DNA from 3 places in the Pelorhabdus sp. sgz311002 genome. Region 2 is predicted to be linked to each of the others. Evidence: riboswitches for the same ligand, from Rfam matches in the RefSeq annotation. Region 2 holds a riboswitch; each other region holds the start of a gene.

Region 1 (7,548 bases), on a different contig from region 2:
TGATCTTTGATGAATTAGCGAACGCCTCGGCATGATCGAGGTAATTATTGAAAAGGCTCTCAGCCTGTTCTTTATAGCCATGAATGAAAGCCCGCGTCACTTCTTTTTCTAAGAGCTTATTGTATTCTTTTTTAATTGTGTCTTGGAGGAAACCAAGATAGCGTTTTCGTTCTTCATCGCCAATAGCCATTTCTTTAACTGCTTTAATCAAAGTATCAATAATCGCAATCGGATTGATACAGTTCGATTCAGATTCCGATAAAGTCGTATCAATCGCTTTCATGATAAAGCGAGTAGAAATGCCAGTCATGCCTTCCCGTTGCGCCTCATCTTTGAGTTCAAAAATATCGACCTTTTTGGTAGAGCCCTTCTCTACAATTTCTTCGCCATTATAAATCTTAAGCTTATTTAAGGGATCAATCTTGGCTGAAGGAGAGAGTCGGCTCAAAATGGCAAACATCGAAGCCATCTCAATGGTATGTGGCGCAATATGAGCGGAAAAAGCACTATTATTAAGCATTTTTCGGTAAATTTTTACTTCTTCGTCTAGTTCAAGACAATAGGGCACTTCCACTTTGACAATCCGGTCCAAAATCGCTTCATTCGTATGATCTGACTTAAATTTATTCCATTCCGCTTCATTGGAGTGAGCTAAAATAATTCCGTCAAAATAAATCATCGAGCCTTTGCCTGGCGATGGAATTGATTTTTCCTGTGTCGCCGTAATCATCGTATGCAAATACTCTACATCATTTTTAAACACTTCAATAAACTCCACAATCCCGCGATTGCCCACATTAAAAGCACCATTTAAAGCTAGCACTCTCGGGTCGTCTTCCGGATATAAATCCATTTTTGATATATCGACAGAGCCAGATAACACCGAGGTATCCTGATTGTTAGGATCAACTGGCGGTACTACACCAACGCCCTTGCGGGAACGGATGGAAAACTCAGCCACAGTTACAGGAAATCGTTCATATTCACCATGAAAATCATTTTTCAAACGATAACGGCATACTGGGCACAAATCCCCCTCTATTTTAACACCAAGAATTTCTTCAAATTGAGGTCGTAAATGTTTAGGAATTAGATGCAGCGGCTCCTCCCGCATTGGGCAGCCTTCCAGAGTGTAAATCGGCGGACTCATCTCCAAGGCCCGTTTTAACGCTTCCATCAAAGAAGATTTCCCTGCACCTACAGGCCCCACTAAATATAAAACTTGCCGTGATTCCTCACCTTTCATGGCTGCAGAGTGAAAATAACGCATGATTTTCATAATACTTTTATCGATGCCAAAAAACTGATCCTCAAAAAAACGATAACGCCGCAGCGTATCATTGCCGTGAATCCGTTTCAAGCGCGGATCTTCTTCTGTTCTTACAATATCAACACCTGGCGCTGTTAGTAGTTCATGCATGCGTTGATGAGCTAGCATGACTCCTTTCGGATTTTCTTTTACGATTTTCAGATAATCAAGCAGCGTGCCAGAAAAATGCTCGTGCTTTCTCTCTACCCGATCTTGCTTAATCAGACTGACGAAATCAAAATTTGCCATACTTTCTCCCCCTTTTTGCATGCAATTATAATAAAAAAATGATAAGCCATCACGCTAAAAGAATTTTTATCCCTTCAGAGAAGACACGGCTTACCATTTGATTTAATATAGCAGATTTTTTTATCAATGTCTATAACAAAATAACATGAATACTGATAAAGAAAATTTTAAATATACTAAAATATACTATGATAGCAAAACTAAATCATGCCTCAAACGTAAATAGCGCGAATCACCAATCACGGCAATATCATCTATTATTATGAACAAAGCAATAAGTTAATGAAACCAAGACTTAGCAAAATGATACATCAGCCATGCCGTACCAAAAAAAGCGGTAAGGGCGATAAGGCCAAATAGAACTTTCTTCTTCTTCGTAAAACCGGCAGCTTGTTGACAATAATATTCTTTTTGTGTCTTTTTGCCGCATTCGTAGCAATAGCTATCTTCAGCAAAAACAGCCGTACCGCAAGAGTTACAAAAATAAACGACAGCAGGCTTTTTATGATCGGCGCTACCGCCAGACAATGCACCCACTTGCGACGGTTTTGGCTCTGGTACTTGCTCTGAAGCTTCGTCCGCTTTTTTCGCTGAGTCACCGCCTTCGCCTGACAACTCTTCAGCCGCCTTTGCAGCCGCTGCTACTTCGGCTTCTGTAATAACCAAACCATCCGTCGCTGTAGTCTCTGGTACTGGTGAGGCGAGTTCTTCTGTGGGCGAAGCAGGGACGGCAGCTTTTGGCTGTTTATCTGATTGTGTTAGATAGGCCACATCCTTGCCACACTTGCCGCAAAAATTTCCTTCCACACTTATGGTCACACCGCATTGAGGACAATACATAGCTAATCTCCTCCGAAATATCCAATCTATACAGATTTGAAAGACCGCTTATTTTTTCGTTACAACAACAATAACAAAAGTTACTATGATAATTAGCCCGACAAAAGCGCCAACTCCAGCAATCACCAATTTTTTGGGCGAAGCCAAAAAAGCAGCCAGCCCAGTCGGCGGCGCTGGATCTACCAACTCAGTTTCTACAGCTTCCGCTTCCGCCTCAGCCATTTCTTCCGTTTGATCTGGTTGTCGTTTGCCGCAGATCTGACAAAACAAAGCACTTTTCGGTATTTCTACACCGCAAAAAATACAATAGCGCATCCTGGCACCTCACTCATTACTTGCAGGCTGAAAATCTTTATTTTTATTCTTTTTCGCTAAAATCCGATCAAATCCTCTATTTAGAATAAAAAACCGCCGCAGTAAGCATTCGTGTAGTCGTAAGCTTACCGCGACGGTTTTTTATTCCTGTTCTATTTCTGTAAAAAGTTGGTACAGGAAATACCAGCTCGTTCCAATTCATTCGCAGAATGAAATAAGGTGAATTTTTTCCCTGTAGATAAAAACTCGCCTGAAACAGCTTGATTTAGGCCTTCACTCAGGCAGCTTTCACAATAATAATGCCCTTTGGACTTATTCTGCCCATCGTTATACATTTCAAGGCGCCGCGTAGCCTTACGGCCGCAACATTCACAACGGCCCAAGAGCTGGGCCAAATATTGTAACATGTAAAACCCTTCCTTATTTGCCTAAATTAAGCAACAAAAAACCAGGCTGCTCATCAAATTGATTGCAACCTGGCGCTCATAGACAGATCTGTCCTTAGATCCAAAGCTTTGCGTCCTTACCTTTCGATAAGTTTGCCGACGTTTTCTTTTGCTGACTCTTTCTTATGATACCATGCCCCTTAAGGCTTGGCAACTATCAGACTGTCTCTAACCCAGCTTGAAATGCGGCCTGATTGATTGAAAAAAGCTGGGGCTTAATCTGTTCTTTCATTGCTTCGTCCCAATGGATTGTGGTAAGGTCCATCGCCTTGACTAAAGCACCGAATAAAACAACGTTCATACAGCGACCATTGCCCAGCGCAAGGGCTATCTTTTCTGCAGCTACGATCGTCGTTGCCGCTTTCTCCTGTAAAGTTTCTAAAATGCCTGTAGGATAATCGCACTTTCCATTCAAAATCGGCGCTGAGGGAATCTGATAATCATTGACAACGATTTTGCCATCAGGCTTTAAATAATCTAACCAGCGCAGCGCTTCCATCTGCTCAAAAGATACGAGAATATCGGCTTCGCCTTTACCAATAATGGGTGAATAAACTTTTTCACCATAGCGAACCTGGGTACTCACACTGCCGCCGCGTTGGGCCATGCCATGTACTTCTGACATTTTTACGTCATAGCCGGCAGCCATAAGACCTGTAGATAAAATCTTGCTCACTAAAATGGTTCCCTGGCCGCCAACGCCTACTAATAAAATATTTTTCGTCGCCATCTTATTTCCCCTCCTTGGCAATCGCCTGTACCGGACAAACCTGCGCACAAACCTCACAGCCTACACACTGCATCGCATGGATCGAACTCTTTTTCGCCGCCTTATCAAAACGAAGGGCTGGACAGCCTGTTTTAATACATTTTTTACAACCGATACATTTCGCTTGATCGATTTTGCATTTTGCCAAATAGTCGCCGAATTCTTCGTGATCTTGCGGCGATGCTTTCTTTAACACGCAAGGCCAACGTGTAATAATGACCGAAGGTTCGTCAAGGGCCAAGGCCCAATCGAGCGCTTCACTGACTTCATCAAGGCGCAAAGGATTAATGGTTTTGACATGATCCACGCCAATGGCTTTTACCACAGAAGCAATATCAAGCGCTTTCGTTGGCATCCCTTGCAGTGTATAACCAGTGCCAGGATGATCCTGATGGCCCGTCATACCAGTAATTCGATTATCAAGAATACAAGTAATTGTATTGCTGCGATTATAAACAATATCAATCAAGCTCATAAGACCAGTATGGAAAAAGGTAGAGTCGCCGATTGTAGAAATTACTCGCGTATCTTCCTCAAAATAATGGAAAGTCTTTTGCAGACCATGCCCCACACTGGGAGCAGAGCCCATACAGTTGGCAGCATCTTTGGCATTTAAGGGATCGCCGCCGCCCAAAGCGTAGCAGCCAATATCGCCCATAATCGCTACATTCTTACGTTTTCCCAGTTCATAAAAGAACCCGCGATGAGGACAGCCCGCGCAAAGAACCGGCGGACGCGTTACTACAACGGAAGCGTCATAAGAAATCATCTCGCGACGTTTACCAAGGAGCGCCTGTGCGACAATATCAGGATTTAATTCACCGGTATAAGGAATTTTCGCTTTACCAATGCAAGCAATGCCAGCTGCTTTGATCTGCTCTTCCAAATAAGGCTCAAGCTCTTCCACGACGTAGAGCGTATCAACGGCAGCGGCAAAGGTACGGATTTTTTCGAGCGGTAGCGGATAAGTAAAACCAAGTTTTAAATATGAAGCATCTTCGCCAAAAACTTCCTTGGCATATTGAAAAGCAATCCCCGAGGAAATAATCCCGATTTTTTTACTGTGCCATTCGATATAGTTTAACGGCGTCTCTTCCGCGTAGCGCTGTAAAGTCTGCAGCCGTTCTTCCAAATTTACACGCAGCTTTTTCGCTACAGCCGGGACCAAATCATATTTTGCGGGATTTTTAACATAGGCTTTTTTAACGACTTCACTCCGCTTTCCTAACGTCACGATGCTTTTACTATGGCAAACGCGCGTCGTCATACGGAATAGCACAGGAGTATCAAAGGTTTCACTAATCTCTAAAGCTGTTTTAACCATATCTTTTGCTTCCTGGCTATCGCTCGGCTCCACCATAGCCACCTTAGCAAACTTAGCATAATACCGATTATCTTGTTCATTTTGCGAGGAATGACAGCCAGGATCATCGCCACTGACAAGTACCATGCCGCCATTGACACCCGAATAGGCAAAACTAAAGAGCGGATCAGCTGCTACATTCACCCCGACCATCTTCATGGCCGCCAAGGTTCTCCCGCCGCCTAAAGACGCGCCGATCGCATTTTCGAAGGCGACTTTTTCATTTGGCGCCCATTCCGCAATGATGTCCCCTTTAAACTGAGCAATATTTTCCAAAATCTCTGTACTAGGCGTACCGGGATAAGCGGCTGCGTAAACGACGCCCGCTTCATAAGCGCCTTGCGCCACCGCTTCATTGCCTGTTAGCAACTTTTTCACATAAATTCCTCCTGTCATTCTTAGCTTTTTATCAATAAAAAATGTCCTTACAAACTAGGCATAAATTTTAACTTTTTCCTCCCCATTCAGTACACGCAGAGCGCCGGAGGCAAGAGATTCCAATTCTTCCTCTCCTGGCATAACTGCTACGGGAGCAATAAATACAACGCGTTCGCTAATAGCGCCAACAACCGCTTCGGAATAAGCAATTCCGCCAGTCAAAATAATGCGATCTACATTGCCCTTCACCACCGACGCCAACGCCGCAATATCCTTGGCAACTTGATAAGTAAAGGCTTCTAAAATAAGTTGTGCTGTTTTATCGCCTGCTTTCGCCCGTTCTTCAGCAACACGCAGATCCTTCGTGCCAAGATAGGCATAAAAACCGCCCTTGCCAAATAAACGATCTCTGAGCGCTTCATAGGTATACTTGCCGCTATAGCAAAGCTTCACAAGCTGACTTGCCGGTAAACCGCCGCAACGGTCCGGTGCAAAAGCGCCTTCTTCTTTGCCATCGATAAAATCGATCATTCGTCCGTTATGATGAACTGACAAAGAAATCCCCGTTCCCAAATGGGCAATAACTAAATTTAACTCTTCATAAGGCTTAGCAAGGGACAAAGCGACTTTACGCGCTACCGCCTTCATATTTAGAGCGTGAGCCATGCTGACACGCTCCAAATCAGGAATTCCTGAAATACGCGCTACAGGCTCTAATTCATCGACTGTAACCGGATCGACGATGAAAGCGGGAATCTTTAATTCCTGAGCAAAACCATAAGCCAAAACACCACCCAGATTTGAAGCATGTTCGCCTCGCGCCGCCTGACGCAAATCTTCAACCATCGCTTCATTCACTTGGTAAGTCCCGCCTTCCAGCGGTTTTAACAATCCCCCACGTCCAACAACGGCCTCGATACTGCTTAGAGAAATTCCGTTTGCTTCTAGAGTTTTACGAATCAGCTCCATGCGATAAAGGTATTGATCAACCACACGTGAAAACGCTTCCATTTCCGGGCCATGATGTTCCATTGTCTCTTTAAAAATAGGCGTTTCATCATCAAAAACGGCTACCTTAGTCGAAGTCGCTCCAGGATTAATCGCTAAAATACGTTTCATATATATCCTCCTTATTCAAGTCCAGATTGCGTATAAATAATTCGTTCCGCATTACGATACAACGTTCCGGTTTTTTCTGAAAAAAAATTAGTCAATTTGCTGCGAAATTTTCTGAGCCGTCTCCTGCACCGCTGCAATCATTTCTGCTTGCGATGCTTGGATTCGGTAAGTCGGTCCTGAAAGACTGACGCCCCCAATAAGCAACCCATTTTTAGCAAGAATCGGCGCTGCAATACAGCTTAACCCCACTTCCAGTTCTTCATCATCTATGGCATAGCCCTGACGGCGAATGAAAGCAAGTTCCGCTAACAAGCTGGGCCAATCAATAATCGTCTTTTCCGTATAACGTGATAAGGCGGCGCCAGTAAAAGTCGCTACATACTCACTGGGAGTAAAGGCAAGTAGGCATTTCCCCAGACCAGAACAATGGCAAGGTGCGCCAAAACCAATCGAAGGAGTAATATTTAAAAACTGCTGAATTTGAATCTTATCAACAATAAGAAACCTGGGGTCTACACTGGCAGCTCGATCAAGAACGCCTAAGTGCACCACTTCATTAAACTGCTGCGACAAAGCCCGGATATAGGGCGAAGCCACGGCCTTAAGCGGCATATTTTCACTCACGGCCATACCTAAAGAATAGAGTTTTAAGCCTAACCAATATCGCCCATTCTCAGCGTCTTGCTGTACCATACCTCGTTGCTCCAAGGTTGCCAAAATTCGATGCACTGTACTCTTATTCATACCTAAAGTGCGACCA
Region 2 (7,548 bases):
GCACTAGCTGTATCTAGCGAAGCCTGCAATGTAACTTGCTTTGACTGCAACTCTACCTGATGACTAAGAAGACTGCGGCAAAACTCACTCGAATCACTATAAAATACTTCTGTTGCCGTAAGCGCCGGATCACGCCAAGTTTCTGTCGCATCAACAAGAATTTGGCGGACGCTGCTATGTTTTTTCAAAAACTGAAATAAACTTTTTGATACAGGCAACGCACCAAAACGGAGAATGACCTCTGGACGCAGCGTCTCAGCCACTGCTATGTCACGCAAAAAGGCGTCATAGGTCTCAATAAGCATCATTTTATTGTGCGAACCACTGCGAAGCTGCGACAACGGATCTACTAGCAGCGGATAGCCGAGCGTTTCCGCCAATGTTGTAACCGCCTTAGCAAAGGTCGCATCCTCTGTCTCGCTTGGTCCGCAAACAATAATCCCTTGCGGCTGCTTCATAAGTTCTTCCATAAGCTTCGCCGCCTCAGCCGCAGCAATGCATTGCTTACCGCTCTTTACCCAGATCTTGCGGTCATTTTCATTCCACAGCGATTCAGCTAAGGCCAGATCAGGCAACAGCGGTTCTCTTAGAGGAAAATTTAAATGAACCGGGCCGGCAGGACTACTTACAGCCGTAGCAACAGCTCGCGCAGCGGCAGCAATCCCATAGGCAGTAAGCTCTTGAAGCGGCGCTGGTTCCGCCAGTTCACAGAACCATTTTACAAAAGAGCTAAAAATATGATTTTGTTCCATCGTTTGCGGCGCTCCTACATCGCGCAATTCATGAGGTCTGTCAGCTGTAAGAATAATCAGCGGCGTCCGTGAATGCTTCGCTTCAGCTACAGCCGGTAAATAGTTGGCTACGGCTGTACCAGAAGAGCATAAGAGAGCAACTGGTTCTTGGCTCGCCTTAGCCATTCCTAAAGCCAGAAAACCAGCAGAACGCTCGTCGACGTGCAACCACACTTTGATCTGTTTATGATGCGCTAAAAGCAGCGCCAAAGGAGTAGAGCGCGATCCCGGACTGACTACAACATGTTTTACGCCAGCAGCTGCTAAAGCTCCCACAATGGGCCCAAGATAAATTGCTAATACTTGTTCCTGCTTCATTTACTCGCCCCCCAAAGCAACTATCATCGGTTGAAGTTTCACTTCTGTCTCTTCATATTCGCTGGCTGGATCAGAATCAGCCACAATACCCCCACCAGCAAATAGTGAAGCAGTTCGTCCTTGCAACAAAGCGCAGCGTAATGCTACAGCAAACTCCCCATCGCCGTCAAAATTTATCCAGCCGATCGGACCGCCGTACCAGCCACGATCAAAAGTTTCACTTTCACGAATCGCAGTTACAGCTGCTGCAACAGGCAAACCACCTAAAGCAGGCGTCGGATGAAGATCTGCCAAGAGCGATAATAGGGACGACTCCGATCTAGCTTTACCGCTAACAGGCGTATAGAGATGCTGAATTTGAGCTAGTTTCATCAAAATAGGCTCATTCGGGATATCTAGAGCTTCACAATGCTTATCAAGAATTTGCCGAATCCGTTTAACGACCAAAAAGTGCTCTTGCCGATTCTTCGCATCGTGCAGAAGCTCACTGCCTAAAACTTCATCGCTAGCGTCATCGTTACCCCTTGGCGCTGATCCCGCTAAGCAGGTTGAGTAATAAATGCCTTGCCGACGTTTCGTGAGACGCTCTGGCGTAGCCCCCAGAAAAACATCCCCCCCATAATCAAAGGCAAAAACATAACTGTTGTTTTGTTTCAGCTCTAATTGCCGTAACACCGCGGCAATGGAAAAATCTTTATCTCCCTGCAAGATCAGTTCTCGGGCAAACACCACTTTTTCTAAAGTACCCTGTCGGACTTGGTCCCGTAAAAAGGTCACTTTTTTGATATAGTCTTCATAATCTCCCGGAAAAGCATCCCACTGTTCAGCCGTTATTTCGCTAGATTCTTGATTCATCGCTTTTCTTAACCGATCGAACATGGTCAAATTCTGCTGAACTAACAGATCGACCTGATCTTCGGGAGAAACAAGCAGAGTCGTTGTTAGATACCGCCTGCCGCCTTTTTCCTGCAGCAGCCAACTCGGGACTTGAAACCGAGCAGCGGGAAACTTGCCCCACTTCAACTCTCTGGGCCGTAACGGGTCAAAGCGACTGCCGCCAATCCATAAAGGACTGAGACCTAATTCTTGCGTTCTTGGCGACAGCAGTACATCCCCACGAAGGGACTGCCACCTTGCTTCTGCTGCTGTGAGGGGATTTTTTTCCTCCGCCTTCACTTCTATCGTATAAGCCGCATCCACACCAACAAACATTTCTTCTCGACTGGCGCTTATCCAGTAAAATCCCTGGGATCGTATTGCCGCGGTTTTTGCAAAAAAATCCAAAAGGTTCCAAGGCGATTCTTCGCTATGGCTCACTAAAACAGGTCTTCCTGTCGCTTTGCTGCGTAATAAGCCTGCTTGTACTAACTCGCTGAAACAATCTTCCCACTGAGAACATCCACTCATATTCTGTCCACCTTTAAAGGTCAAATCCATTTCTGTATTTATTGTACACTTGCCCCTCAAAATATTCAATGGATGCAAAAAGAGACCTGTCAAATCGACAAGTCTCTCTTATAATCTTTCTAAACTATTATATTAAAGATGGAATTTAGCAACAACATCTTGCAATTCCATAGCCATTTGCGCCAAAGTTTGGCTGGCTGAAGCAATCTCTTCCATCGAAGCCGACTGTTCTTGCGTCGCTGCTGAAATTGACTGAGTATCACAAGCCGTCGACGATGCAACGCCTCTGATGGCTTCTACAGAATTGACAACGTCATCACTGGCAGTCATCAGATTTTGCGCAGCCGAATTAATCGAACCAATTTGTCCCGTCAAGTCAAGAACCATGCGTTCAATAAACTGAAAACGCTCACCTGTTGTAGCAATAACTTGAGCCCCTCTAGATACTTCATCAGTTTCCCGATCCATAACGTTAACGGCTTCAGCTGTTTCGGATTGAATATCATGAATAATTCCCGTAATTTTCTCTGCTGCTTCATGGGACTGTTCAGCCAGCTTACGAACTTCTTCCGCCACAACGGCAAAGCCGCGTCCTTGCTCACCAGCCCGCGCCGCCTCAATAGCCGCATTGAGCGCCAGTAAATTCGTCTGACTGGCAATCCCGCTGATCATCGTAACAAATTCACCAATCTGCTGAGAACGTTCACCAAGACGGCGTACTACTTTTGCTGATGATACCACAGAATCTTGAATCAAATTCATTTGTTGCGTAGCTTGTGTTACGGCTTCGCCGCCCACGCTAGCAGCTTGTGCTGTTTCTTCGGATTTTTTGGTCACTTCCTGGGCATGTGATGTAATCTGATGAATCTCCTGCGACATAGCTTCCACTACACTGGCTGCTTTATCAATTTCTGTCGATTGATTGGTAGCGCCACCAGCCACACAGGTAACAGTTTCGGCCACTTGTGTCGCGGCCTGAGCTGACTGATTCGAGCTCGCTGTCAGCTCTTCACTAGCAGCAGCCACTTGTTGCGCTGACTTAGCTACACTTCCAACTAACTTCCGCAGATTTTCGCGCATATGCGAAAAAGAGCGGATCATATCAGCGATTTCATCATTGGCTTGATAAGAAATATTATGTACGCCCAAATCCCCGGCAGCAATACGCTCTGCTGCCTGCGACACATCATTGAGCGGCCGAGAGATTCGTCTAGCCAAATACCAAGCTAGTAAGGCGCCGATCACAAGAATAATTCCGTCAAGAATAAATAAGAGAGACTGAATCTTTGTTACATCGGCTTGAGTTTCCTGTCTTCTCAGCTCCATACGATCTTCTAAAAACTTAACAGTGTCTTCCATATTCTTATCGGCGGCAATAATCTTGGCGCCAGAAGCCGCAACCGCTTTCACCGCTTCCGCCTGGCCTTGGGTCTTTCGAAGGGTAAGTCCTTGCTCGGCAATTTTATCGTAATCAGCTAAAGAGGCTTTCAATTCGGCCACTTTCTGTTTGCCTTCAGGCGTAATCAACTTTCCCTCTAAGTCCGACAAAACAGTTGCTGTTTTCTTCTTTGATGCTTCATAACGATCAACATACTGTGGATCCGCTGACAAAATAAAGCCTCTGACTTGAGCCGACTGAGTACTCAGTTCGCGACTTAATTCTTTAATATCAACGACTAAAGGAACACTGCGTTTTAATAAGCCTTCATAATCTTCCTGCACCTTTTGAATTTGGAAATAGGTATAAATATTTAGACCCGTAAAAGCCAACACAATAAGAACACATACCAAGATAATTTGTTTACCAATTGTTACACGCATAATCGTCCCGCCTTTGTGCTTGATAAGTCCCGCTAGACCCTCAAATCAAAACTAACAACTAACCTCCCTTCCTGCGGCGTGCAGCTTTTTCGCTGCTATCTTTACCGTTCATCAACTACCTCATTTGTTAAGTATTGCAAACATAGCAAAAAATTCGACGCAGTGCTTTTCGGCGCCCCGGCGAATTCCCGCAAAAATCAAGCAACCTGGCTGTCTTAGAATATATACTTTCCTTAGACCCAATAGCTTTGCGTCCTTGTCTTTCGACAAGTTTGCTATATATTTCTATTTTACAATAATTAACGCCATAAGGCATTATAAAAACAAACAAAACTGTCGAATTCTATTCTGTACTGAAAGAAAAAAAATGTCAAGATAATTCTAAAAAATTCATTTCCTCTCATATTGTTTATCGCGAATATTAATCCCATACTCTTTGACTTTACGATAGAAGGTTGCAATGCTAATGCCTAGTGCTTGACATATAGCAAGTTTTCCCGCTGTAGAAACGCCAAAACGCGCCAAAGCTGCTAACAGCGCTTGATGTTCTAGTTCAGCAAAAGACACGATCGGTTTTGCCTTTTCTCTATCCGGTTCCCGATTAGACCCAAATTGTAAAGCAATCAGCTTCTGACTAAATATCTCGGCAAGCCACTGGCCAAAGCGTATTAATTTAACTTCTTGCCCTAAAAGTAGACTCCGCTGCTCCTGGTTGACAGCAAGTAAAATAAGCGTACCATAAACTCGGTTTTCTACTTCAATGGGAATACAAATTTCAGCAGCATCGGGACAACGTCCCCGCCGCGCACACGAATGGCACAAATCATGCAGTCTAGGATTGACTACTAAGAGAGTCTCTCGCAGCTTCATGCAGTAAGCTGATAAAGTCCCCTCCCCTACATACATTCCTCTTTCCTCACGATAAATTCCTGTTCCAACAATCACTTTCAAGTTGCAATCTACGACAACAGCTTCAAGGCTAAGAATATCTGCGACCATAATGACTGTATCCTGCAAAAACGATTCAATATCTGTTAGCGTTCCCATGTTTAGACGCCTCCTTTACTCAGTCTGTTTAAAAAAGAACAAAAAGCTCCCGGATTTCTCCGAGAGCTTCTTTGCTCTAATCATTTATTAAAATTTGCTTTACAATTTAAACCGTTGAATTTCCTGTTCTAAGGCTTTCGCCAAATCAGACAGACTCCGGCTGGCCGCCGCTACTTCTTCCATCGAAGCAGACTGCTCTTCTGTAGCAGCCGAAATCGTCTGGGTTTCCCCGGAATTTTCCTTACTGATGTCTTCAATCCGTTTGGAAGCCGTTACGAGCAAATCATTTTTGGTTGCCGTTTCTTCTAAGGCATGAGCTGTCTTTTGAATTTCCTGCGACAAATATACAACGGCCTCAACAATTTTTCTAAAGGTCAAATCAGCACCGTTGACTGATTCAATTCCGCCTTGAATACTTTCTACACTGACCTCAGTTTTGAGGATAGCTTGCTGCATATTCATATCATTTTGACGAATCAGTTCACTGATTTTGCCAGCCGCCTGATTAGATTCTTCTGCTAGTTTGCGTACTTCCTCGGCGACGACGGCAAAACCGCGTCCTTGCTCACCAGCGCGAGCCGCTTCAATCGCCGCATTTAAAGCGAGTAGATTCGTTTGTCCGGAGATCGCTGAAATCAAATTGACAATTTCATTGATTTCATTAGATCCTTTTGCCAACTCACCAATCGCTGTCTGCACCGCCTCAGAACCCAGTCGAATATCTTCCATTTTTGCCACAGCCTCATTCAGGCTTTCTCGTCCTTGCTCAGCTTGCACCGATGTTTCATGGGCCATTTGGGCGAAGGAGCGAGTGGAAGTAACAATATTTCCGGTACTCTCGGCAATAGATCGAGTTGTTTCAGCCATAGTCGCAGCCGCATCAGCCTGTTTATCCGTACCTGCTGCAATGGTAGTCACAGCTTCTGCTACCTGGTTCGCTGCCGAAGCAGATTGATGGGCGCTTTCCGTCAGTTGCTCACTAGCACCGGCTACCTTTTCAGATTGCCCCTTCACATGCTGCATAAGTTGACGTAATTTTGTCCGCATTTCACAGAAACCTTGAGCCAAACGGCCGATTTCATCTTGCGATTGCACTACAGCTGCTCGTTCTCTGAGATCCCCTTCCGCTAATTGTAATGCCTCTTGCAAAATAAACTGCAATGGCTTAGTAAAGCGTTTTACAATAAATAAAATAGCAATTACTGCGATAAGTAAAAATACACAAGATAAAATCACGGTTGACCAAAGTAGCGAACGAGCTTCTCGCGTTACTTCCGCTTCTGGCGCAGTTACAATCATAATCCATTTATTGCCGCCGTCTAAAGTAATTGGCGTAAACACAGCTACACTGGAATCGCCAAACACACTAAGGTAAGATCCCTCAACGGTTTTTCCTGAGTCAACCGCTGTTTTAAACAACTGCGTCAGATGATCATCAATTTCTTTTACAGGAAAATTTAGTTCCTGGGGAATCTTCTTCTCTAGTAAGTTCAACTTGTTAATCGTTTCCGGTACCTTATAATGACCAATGACCACGCCAGAACTATCTGCTAAATAGCCATAGCCAGTATCTTTAAACTGTAGGTCTTTTAATAGCAGTGACAATTTTTCTAATGAAATTGTACCGCCAATCATACCAATCATCTGTCCATTGCGTTTCACTGGTGTTATCAGCGCAAGCGCCAATTTTCCTGTGGATCTGGAAATGAGCGGTTTGGAACTATAAGGCATTTGTGTAGCCTTAACCTTTGTAAAGTATTCGCGGTCACTATAATTATAATCCTTACCATCAAAAGCTACCGCGCTTCCGTCAAGATTAATAAAAAAGATGCTATCAAAATTGGAACCAAGTCGCGCTTTCGCCGCGGCCAAAATCGCTACCTTTTGTTCACGCGTACCAGCTTGCATTTCCGGATCTGATGCTAAATCGTCAAGACGAACCATTCGTTCATGCATATCACCAGAAATCTGCGTAGAAAACTTTTCACCAATTGCGACTGCCGTATCTTTGACATTCTTCGTTAAGTGCTGATTTGCTAAATAATAGCTTGCGCCAGCCAAAATTGCAAAGGATATCATAAATAAAGGTACTAAAGTAAGAAGAAATTTAGCGCGAACACTTCTTATCTGCACAAGCAGGACCTACTTTCTTTGGGAATTTATG
Region 3 (7,548 bases), on a different contig from region 2:
GAAGAAGTTATGGAACGACAGGCTATTCAGGATGAACTGTTAAATAGTCGTAATATTCTTGCTACTAGCGAGGCGCGTTATCGTGGATTATTTGAAAATATGCCAAATATTTTTGTCTATTATCGCGTTGTTTTTAATGAAGCAGGTGAGGCAGCAGATTTAGAATATGTAGAGGTGAATTCATCTTTTGAAAACGCATTTCAGTTGACGGCAGCAGACATTATTGGCAAAAGAATTATGGAAGTAAGACCAAAAATAAAAAATGAGAAAGATTGGTTTGCTGTACTTGGTTATGTAGCTAAGTCCGGTAAGGCGACACAGAAAGAATTCTATATAGAAATGCATGCAAGATATTATTGCTTTTCTATTTATAGTCCGGAAAACGGTCATGTGGCCTTAATTGGCGAAGATGTTACTGAACGTAAAAAGACGGAAGAGTTATTGCGAGAAAGTCAGGAATGGTATGAAGCCGTAATGAAAAAATCGTCAGAAGGAATTGCTGTAATTGATAAGGAAACTCAGCAGGTTATTGAAGTCAATGAAGCCTTTACACGACTATTTAGCTGTACGGCTGAGACCGTAGTTCAAAAATCATTCGAGACGATTGGACTTCTGACAGCAAACGATATGGCTGGGATCGAGCATGCGTTACAAACAAGAGGAAGTTGGTCGCCCAATACCGTTTGGCGCTATCAACAACAGAACCTTTCTGTTATCTATGTCGAATTAGCAGCCGTATTGATTCGACATCGCAACAGAAAGTTAATCCTGTTATCGTGTCGTGACGTAGCCGAACAGCAGCGGTTGCAGGCTGAAGTACAGCATCAAGTTGACATGGCTGGACGAGTCCAAAAATCCTTATTGCCAGTTGATTATGAAAAGAATCAAGTGACGATTTGTTCTATTTTTGAACCAGCAACCCTTATTAGCGGCGATTTCTACGGCTATCGGTGGTTTCATAATGGGACGGTATTACATGGCTATCTTATTGATGTTACTGGCCACGGCGTTGCTTCTGCTTTGTACACCGCGGCGATTAGCAGTTTGTTAAATGAGATTATGGATAAGGCAGAGGCTTGGACAACAGAGTCAATTACTCGATTGAATCGTTATTTAAATCAGTATTTTCCAGATCATTCTTTTGCGGCAATGATCGCTTTTACCTTAAATCTGAGCACAAGGGAATTAACTTGTATTTCTTGCGGCATTAATTATTTATTAGCAGATACTGCCGAGAAAAAGGGACTTATTGCGGTACCTGGTCTCTTTCTTGGGGCTGCAGAAAATCCCTATTTTGAAACAACTACCTTTTCTATCCAATCAGGTGATACTTTTTATTTTATGACAGATGGTATTTATGATGTTTACCCTAAAGCAGCCACGGCTGATTTGCGAGATTTTGCAGCTACAATGGAACGTTTACGGGCAATTTCTACTTCGCCGCAACGGGAAGACGATTGCTCGGCTTTGTGTCTTAAAATAGGAACTCTAGAAAAATTACCTGTCGTATATCGATTTCAAAGTGCAGAAAGATATGAGCAAATATTAATAGCATTATCAGCAATTTTTCAGCGTGTTGCAGGAGACGAAGCTTGCAAGTTAGAAGCCGTTATAGGAGAAGCGCTCAGTAATGCCTGTCATTATGGCACAAATATTTGTGTGAAAGTGAATAAAGTAGGTGCAGCGTTGGTAATGCGGGTAAAAGATGATGGGCCAGGATTTGGCGGTAATGAACAGATTATGCGCTACCGCCATTGTGGCTTAGCACAGGTTTTTGAACAGGTGATCTCCTGTGAGAATGGACGAGGTATTCCAATTATGTTATCTTGGACTGATAAAATGATTTATAATGCCAAGGGGAATGAGGTTATGCTAATTAAATATTTAACTAGATGAGTGCTAGCTCATGGGCTATTTAACCGAAAATCAGGCTCTGCCTTCTATTGAGGCAGAGCCTGAAACTTTTTTAAAGTGTAACTATGGTTAGCAGGAATGCCAACTAATTTGAACCAGTACCAATCAGGTTTTTTGTAGGTTACCTACAATGATTCCGCCCAAAATCATGATAATCCCCAGCCACTGCAAGGTGGCGATGTGCTCCCCCAATACAAAGGCTGATAGAAGCATCGCTATAGGAAGTTCTGATGAGGTTAAGATACTTCCAAGGCCGACTCCAATTTTAGGAATCCCAATGGAGAACAACAATGGAGGCAGGGCAATACCAAATAATCCCAGTAATATGCTATAGGGCATCAATTGTAAAAGTACAGGTATATTTGTGAGGAAAAATGGTGGTAGAAAACAGAAGATGGTTGCTGTGGCGCCAATCGACATAAGTGCACTTTTCAGAATGGGGGAAACGTCACGCGCAACGGTTCCGCTACTGAGAATCACTAGAGAGTAAGAGAATGCTGCTGCAGAGCCCCAGATCATTCCTGGTGAAACAAAGACATTATTAGTCCCCATTTTTATTCCAGTAGCAAATAGTGATCCAATAAGGAGTACAGTAATTGCTACAATTTTTTGCCATGTAGGAATTCGCCGAAAAAATATTCCTTCCAATAATACTCCAATCCAAATGAATTGGAATAAAAATATAATTGCTAACGAGGCATCCAACGTTTGTAATGACGTATAATAAAAAACAGTCGTTAGTCCAATCGGCGAACCACATAAAACTAATAACAAAGTTTTTTTCCATGGGATAAATTGTTTTCGCTGAAACAACACGACAGCCCAGAGAAGCAACATGCCGAAAAATCCTTGTGATCCACAAACATCATTTACTGTAAAACCACTTGCGTAAGCAATCTTGACAAGCGTAGAAAGGATGCCATAACTGCATCCACCTAAAAATACTAGAAATGCATAAGAATTTCTTGACAAAATATCTCCTCCCAATAAAAAACGCCACACAATATCCCAATAGATATTGTGTGGCGAAAATAGATTTCTCTAGAAAAATCCACATCCAAAGATGGTTTTATGATTCAGTTTTAAGCTTATCTAAGCATAGCAGTTTTCTTTTTGTTCGTCAACAACTGAAAATTCTAAGGGAATTATAGTTAATACTTGGTTTATGATTCACTTTATATCAGAATTTAAATCAGAAAGAAAAAATTGTAGATCGTTATAGAAAATTAAATTTTTAGCCGTTTCAACTGTTGACTATTTTTAAGATAATTTGTTTTTTGTATAATAGAGTTAGTATTTTGTAAATCAAAATATGGTTTAGATATAAAGAGAAGAAATGAGAAAACTACTAATATAAGGGGAGAAACATAATGCTAAGCGTCTTAGCGGCGATTATTACTGGAATAATTTTACCCATACAAGGAGCTATTAATTCGCAAATAGGAAAGTTATCGGGACAATTTATTATGATTATAGGAGTCTCTATTTTTCAGATTTTATTTGCATTATTATTTGTTTTATATAATCAGCAAAAGATTAGTGATACAATATCTACTAAAGCCTTGATTTCAGGAATGATGGGGATTTGTGCAATGTATGGTTTTTCATACTCTATAGCGAATATTGGAACATTAAAGGTATTTGCCTTAGTATTAGCAGCTCAGATTATTACTGCGGCTGTCGTTGATCATTTTGGACTTGTTGGTGTTGAAGTTTCCCCGATAACATACAATAAAGTAGGAAGTTGCATACTTATACTGACTGGGGTTTATTGGCTAGCTAGATCTTAGAGAGTGTCAATAACTGCTCATAAAATCCTGTAACTTTTTTCAAATTAGTTTTAAAGCGTGTTCAAATTTGAGGCATTAATCTACCTTAGATATTTTTTGCTTATTAAATTTGAAGTGGTTATAAAAAATGGAGTGTGCCATGATAAATGATACAATACAATAGTAAAGTTGAATTAATTGCCGCTATACAAAAGACTTATTTGCTTTTTGACAAAGAATTTGATGAGATTCCAGATGAAAAAGGAAATGTTCGCATTGCGCAAGTGGATAAGACGCCGCAGGAAATGCTAGCATATCAGCTCGGATGGTTAAATCTTATTATGGGATGGGAAATAGATGAATTAAATGGGAAAAAAGTTATTACTCCCTCACTGGACTATAAATGGAATCAGTTGGGACAACTTTATCAAAAATTTTATTATGAATACAGCGGGTACTCGCTACAGGAATTACGCAAATTATTTGGGGAAAACGTTGCAGCATGGTGTGCTTGGATCGATCAATTAAGTGAGGAAGAATTATTTACTCCAAATGCGCGTGAATGGACAGTAACAAAAGCGAATTGGCCAATGTGGAAGTGGATACATATAAATTCGGTTGCGCCTTTTAAGAATTTTAGAACCAAGATTAGGAAATGGAAAAAGAATGTTTGACCCAGCGATTATCGGAATCTATAAATAACAAAATAATGTGCTATTTGGGAGGGATTTACTTGAAAAATATGAGTAATGCATTTGACTGCTTTTTAAAAGAAGCTCCGGAACAATCGAAAACATGGTTAGAAACTGTTCAAAAATTAGACGAGGCTAGCAGCCTTGATTCCAAAACAGAAGAGATTGCTTATATTGCTGTTTTAGCGGCGGTTGGACTGCTAAGTGGTCTTCCTTTTCATGTAAAACATGCTCAGGAGTTAGGTGCTACTAGAGATGAGATTAAAAGTGCAGTTTTATTAGCGCTCCCCGCAGTAGGAAATAAGGTGATTACTGCGTTGCCGATAGCACTTGAAGCCTATGATAGTGAATTTAAAGGAAAGTAGACGTTTTGTTTATTTCAACAAGATGAGGGAATGAAAACCTGTCAGATGTATTATTGGATACATTTGGCAGGCTCCTTTGAAATTTTGAATCATTATGGTATAATTTTCATTAAAGAAATATTTGGTAGGCAAACCACCCGAAAGGATGGGACGCAAAGCCGTGGGTCTAAAGGAATTTTCTAAGACTGCCAGGTTACATCATTAATTACGATGATAACCTGGTTTTTTATTGCAATAAAATGAGAAATCATTGATGTAGCTATCACTAAAGTTATCGTTCCATGTTGGCTTTGTTTTCTGAACTTTAAAGTGGAAGAGAAAGGACGATAAGATGAATTTTGGTAAGCAGACAGTTCTCGTTGTTGATGATGAAAAATTTCACTGTAATTTATTAATGAAAATTTTGCAAGATAATTATAGTGTTTATTGTGCAACTTCCGGGTCACAGGCTTTAAAGATCATTATATCTCGAAAAATTGATCTTATTTTATTAGATATAATGCTACCAGATATTGATGGCTACGAAATTTGTCGGCAAGTCAAAGAAAATCCGGCTACTCAAGACATAGTAGTAATATTTATTTCTTCCAATTCCTCTCCGCAGCATCAAACAACAGGGTTTTCAATGGGAGCGGTTGATTACATTACGAAGAACACAGACATAGCAGTTATAAAAGCCCGTATTGAGAGTCAGCTTGAATTAAAAAAGCAAAGAGACATTTTAGTGAGTTTGTCAATGATTGATAAATTGACAGAGATATATAATCGTCGTTTTTTAGAAGAGGCATTAAATAAATTATGTCTTAGCTCACATCGTAATAATGAATATTTATCAGCGATAATGATTGATATAGATTTTTTTAAAAACTACAATGATATCTATGGGCATTTAGAAGGCGATGAGTGTTTGAGAAAAGTTAGCCAAACAATAAAAAATTCACTTTCTAGGTCAATCGATATTGTCGGTAGATATGGTGGAGAAGAATTTGTTGTCTTACTGCCAGCAACACCGCTTAGTGGTGCAATTGTAGTTGCCCAGAGGATTCAAGAAAATATAAAAAAATTAGCTTTAAAACATGAGATGTCAGATGTAAGTGAGTTTATCACAGTTAGCATGGGAGTTGCATCATTGAAACCAAATGATGATTATAAACCGGCTAAGCTCATTAAACGCGCTGATATAGGACTCTATAATGCGAAAAGAGAAGGAAGAAATTGCTATATTTCTATCGAAGAATGAAGTGGGAATATCTTAAATTCTGTAAAAATCTCTAAGCTGGTATGAGCTTAGAGATTTTTATTGCATATGAGGAATGTCCCTCATTTTGTGTAAACGCAACTGGTATAAAAAGAGTATATATTTTTATAGGGGAAAAACAGTCATCTTGGCTAGTTGTCCCTTGCTTGCATTATACGGAAAAGCCCCTTGCTGTCAAGGTATTCAAGTCTGTCAGCCAAAATATTTCTAGTTGGGAATGAATTCGGGATAGTCTCTCACAATAAAAATGGCTTGATAGTTTAGTTGTGATACCAGGTTTTAAAGCGCCTTATTTTACCTAATAACCCCCTTGAATTACCATCAAAACAAATAGCTCTATCATCGACATACACTATTGCGGGCGGCTTGTGTACAGCTACGTCATCAACGACTATGCCATATTGTTTTAACCATGTATTAATAGCTTCTTTTCCCCCAGTTTGATGGCAGCGAGTAGACACAATCACAACTCGATAATGCTTTCGAATCTCCTCAATCGCCTCTTTTATCCCCGTAACAGGTGGATCAGGAATAACTTCAACTCCCTGAAATCCACTTGTATAGCTGTGGATCACACCATCAAAATCAAGTACAACGGTTTTGACCATTATTATTTGCTCCTTATGATTTATTTCGAAATACTTCCCCCAGGGCAAGGCAGAACCTAGTGTATTTGCTGTGGCATCCGCACATATACAGCCTCGTAACAGCAAGAGTAATCATTATGGTACTGTCCCAGATAATTATCTTTACAATTAGAGAATTGTATTATGCAATTCTCTAATAAGAGTTTTATTTGCATTTGTAATCCTTGCTACTTTTCAGCTTACTTATTCTACCAATCGATCGATAAAAGAATTTCTGGAAATGGCTACTTTAGTAACAATTTTACATCACAAAGTCACTAAATATCTGTTCAGGAAAAATCGCTTTATTCCGGTATCGAAGACGTTATATTAGTTGCTCTTTAAGGACAAGGAATTGTTAAATTCGCTAAGTATACCCAAAAAACATCTAGTAGATGCTCTATTGCTATAGGTTTGACAAAAAGGGTTTTTTCTATAAAAAAAAGAAAGCAAGAAAAGAGAACTATAAAGAACTTCTTGGGGGGACAAAATTGTATGCACAAAGTTTTGGCGCTACGACGCTTGGCCTTGACGGAATTATTATTACCGTAGAAGTCGATATTAGTAACGGAATACCCTGTTTTGATATCGTGGGATTACCTGACACCGCTGTTAGAGAATCAAAAGAACGGGTTCGGTCTGCTTTAAAAAATTCTGGATTTATATATCCGCAAAAACGTATTACTGTAAATTTGGCTCCAGCAGAACTCAAAAAAGATAGCTCTGGATTAGATTTGCCTATTGCTATGGGAATTTTATGCGCTAGTGAACAGCTCGCTCAGGACAAAATTAACAATTGTCTTTTTTCGGCCGAATTATCTTTAGAAGGTCGTTTGCGGCCGATAAGTGGTATTTTACCAATGGTCATAGCCGCAAAAAATCAGGAACTGAATGCTGTTTATGTAGCGCCGGAAAACGGATCTG

What was found. A riboswitch is a leader RNA that binds a small molecule or an ion and turns the genes downstream of it on or off. The one in region 2 is predicted to bind cyclic di-GMP.
Region 1: it holds a riboswitch for cyclic di-GMP, as region 2 does, so the genes downstream of both, AC0NJP_RS11880 (hypothetical protein) here and AC0NJP_RS08945 (methyl-accepting chemotaxis protein) in region 2, are expected to answer to the same signal.
Region 3: it holds a riboswitch for cyclic di-GMP, as region 2 does, so the genes downstream of both, AC0NJP_RS13740 (GGDEF domain-containing response regulator) here and AC0NJP_RS08945 (methyl-accepting chemotaxis protein) in region 2, are expected to answer to the same signal.

The regions. Positions count from the first base shown of each region.
Region 1 is NZ_JBWBCL010000007.1:102,310-109,857, reverse strand. Features, by position in the region: gene AC0NJP_RS11895 (serine protein kinase) at 1-1,558, opposite strand, end outside; gene AC0NJP_RS11890 (hypothetical protein) at 1,838-2,398, opposite strand; gene AC0NJP_RS11885 (hypothetical protein) at 2,447-2,713, opposite strand; gene AC0NJP_RS11880 (hypothetical protein) at 2,866-3,120, opposite strand; cyclic di-GMP riboswitch class I at 3,181-3,267, opposite strand; gene AC0NJP_RS11875 (indolepyruvate oxidoreductase subunit beta) at 3,317-3,889, opposite strand; gene iorA (indolepyruvate ferredoxin oxidoreductase subunit alpha) at 3,891-5,669, opposite strand; gene buk (butyrate kinase) at 5,724-6,788, opposite strand; gene AC0NJP_RS11860 (IclR family transcriptional regulator) at 6,876-7,548, opposite strand, start outside.
Region 2 is NZ_JBWBCL010000004.1:272,839-280,386, reverse strand. Features, by position in the region: gene menD (2-succinyl-5-enolpyruvyl-6-hydroxy-3-cyclohexene-1-carboxylic-acid synthase) at 1-1,109, opposite strand, end outside; gene AC0NJP_RS08950 (isochorismate synthase) at 1,110-2,516, opposite strand; gene AC0NJP_RS08945 (methyl-accepting chemotaxis protein) at 2,649-4,337, opposite strand; cyclic di-GMP riboswitch class I at 4,535-4,624, opposite strand; gene AC0NJP_RS08940 (hypothetical protein) at 4,728-5,384, opposite strand; gene AC0NJP_RS08935 (methyl-accepting chemotaxis protein) at 5,484-7,517, opposite strand.
Region 3 is NZ_JBWBCL010000009.1:115,503-123,050, forward strand. Features, by position in the region: gene AC0NJP_RS13715 (PAS domain S-box protein) at 1-1,896, shown strand, start outside; gene AC0NJP_RS13720 (EamA family transporter) at 2,020-2,886, opposite strand; gene AC0NJP_RS13725 (DMT family transporter) at 3,285-3,704, shown strand; gene AC0NJP_RS13730 (ClbS/DfsB family four-helix bundle protein) at 3,851-4,357, shown strand; gene AC0NJP_RS13735 (carboxymuconolactone decarboxylase family protein) at 4,426-4,740, shown strand; cyclic di-GMP riboswitch class I at 4,858-4,941, shown strand; gene AC0NJP_RS13740 (GGDEF domain-containing response regulator) at 5,072-5,980, shown strand; gene AC0NJP_RS13745 (HAD family hydrolase) at 6,259-6,606, opposite strand; gene AC0NJP_RS13750 (YifB family Mg chelatase-like AAA ATPase) at 7,116-7,548, shown strand, end outside.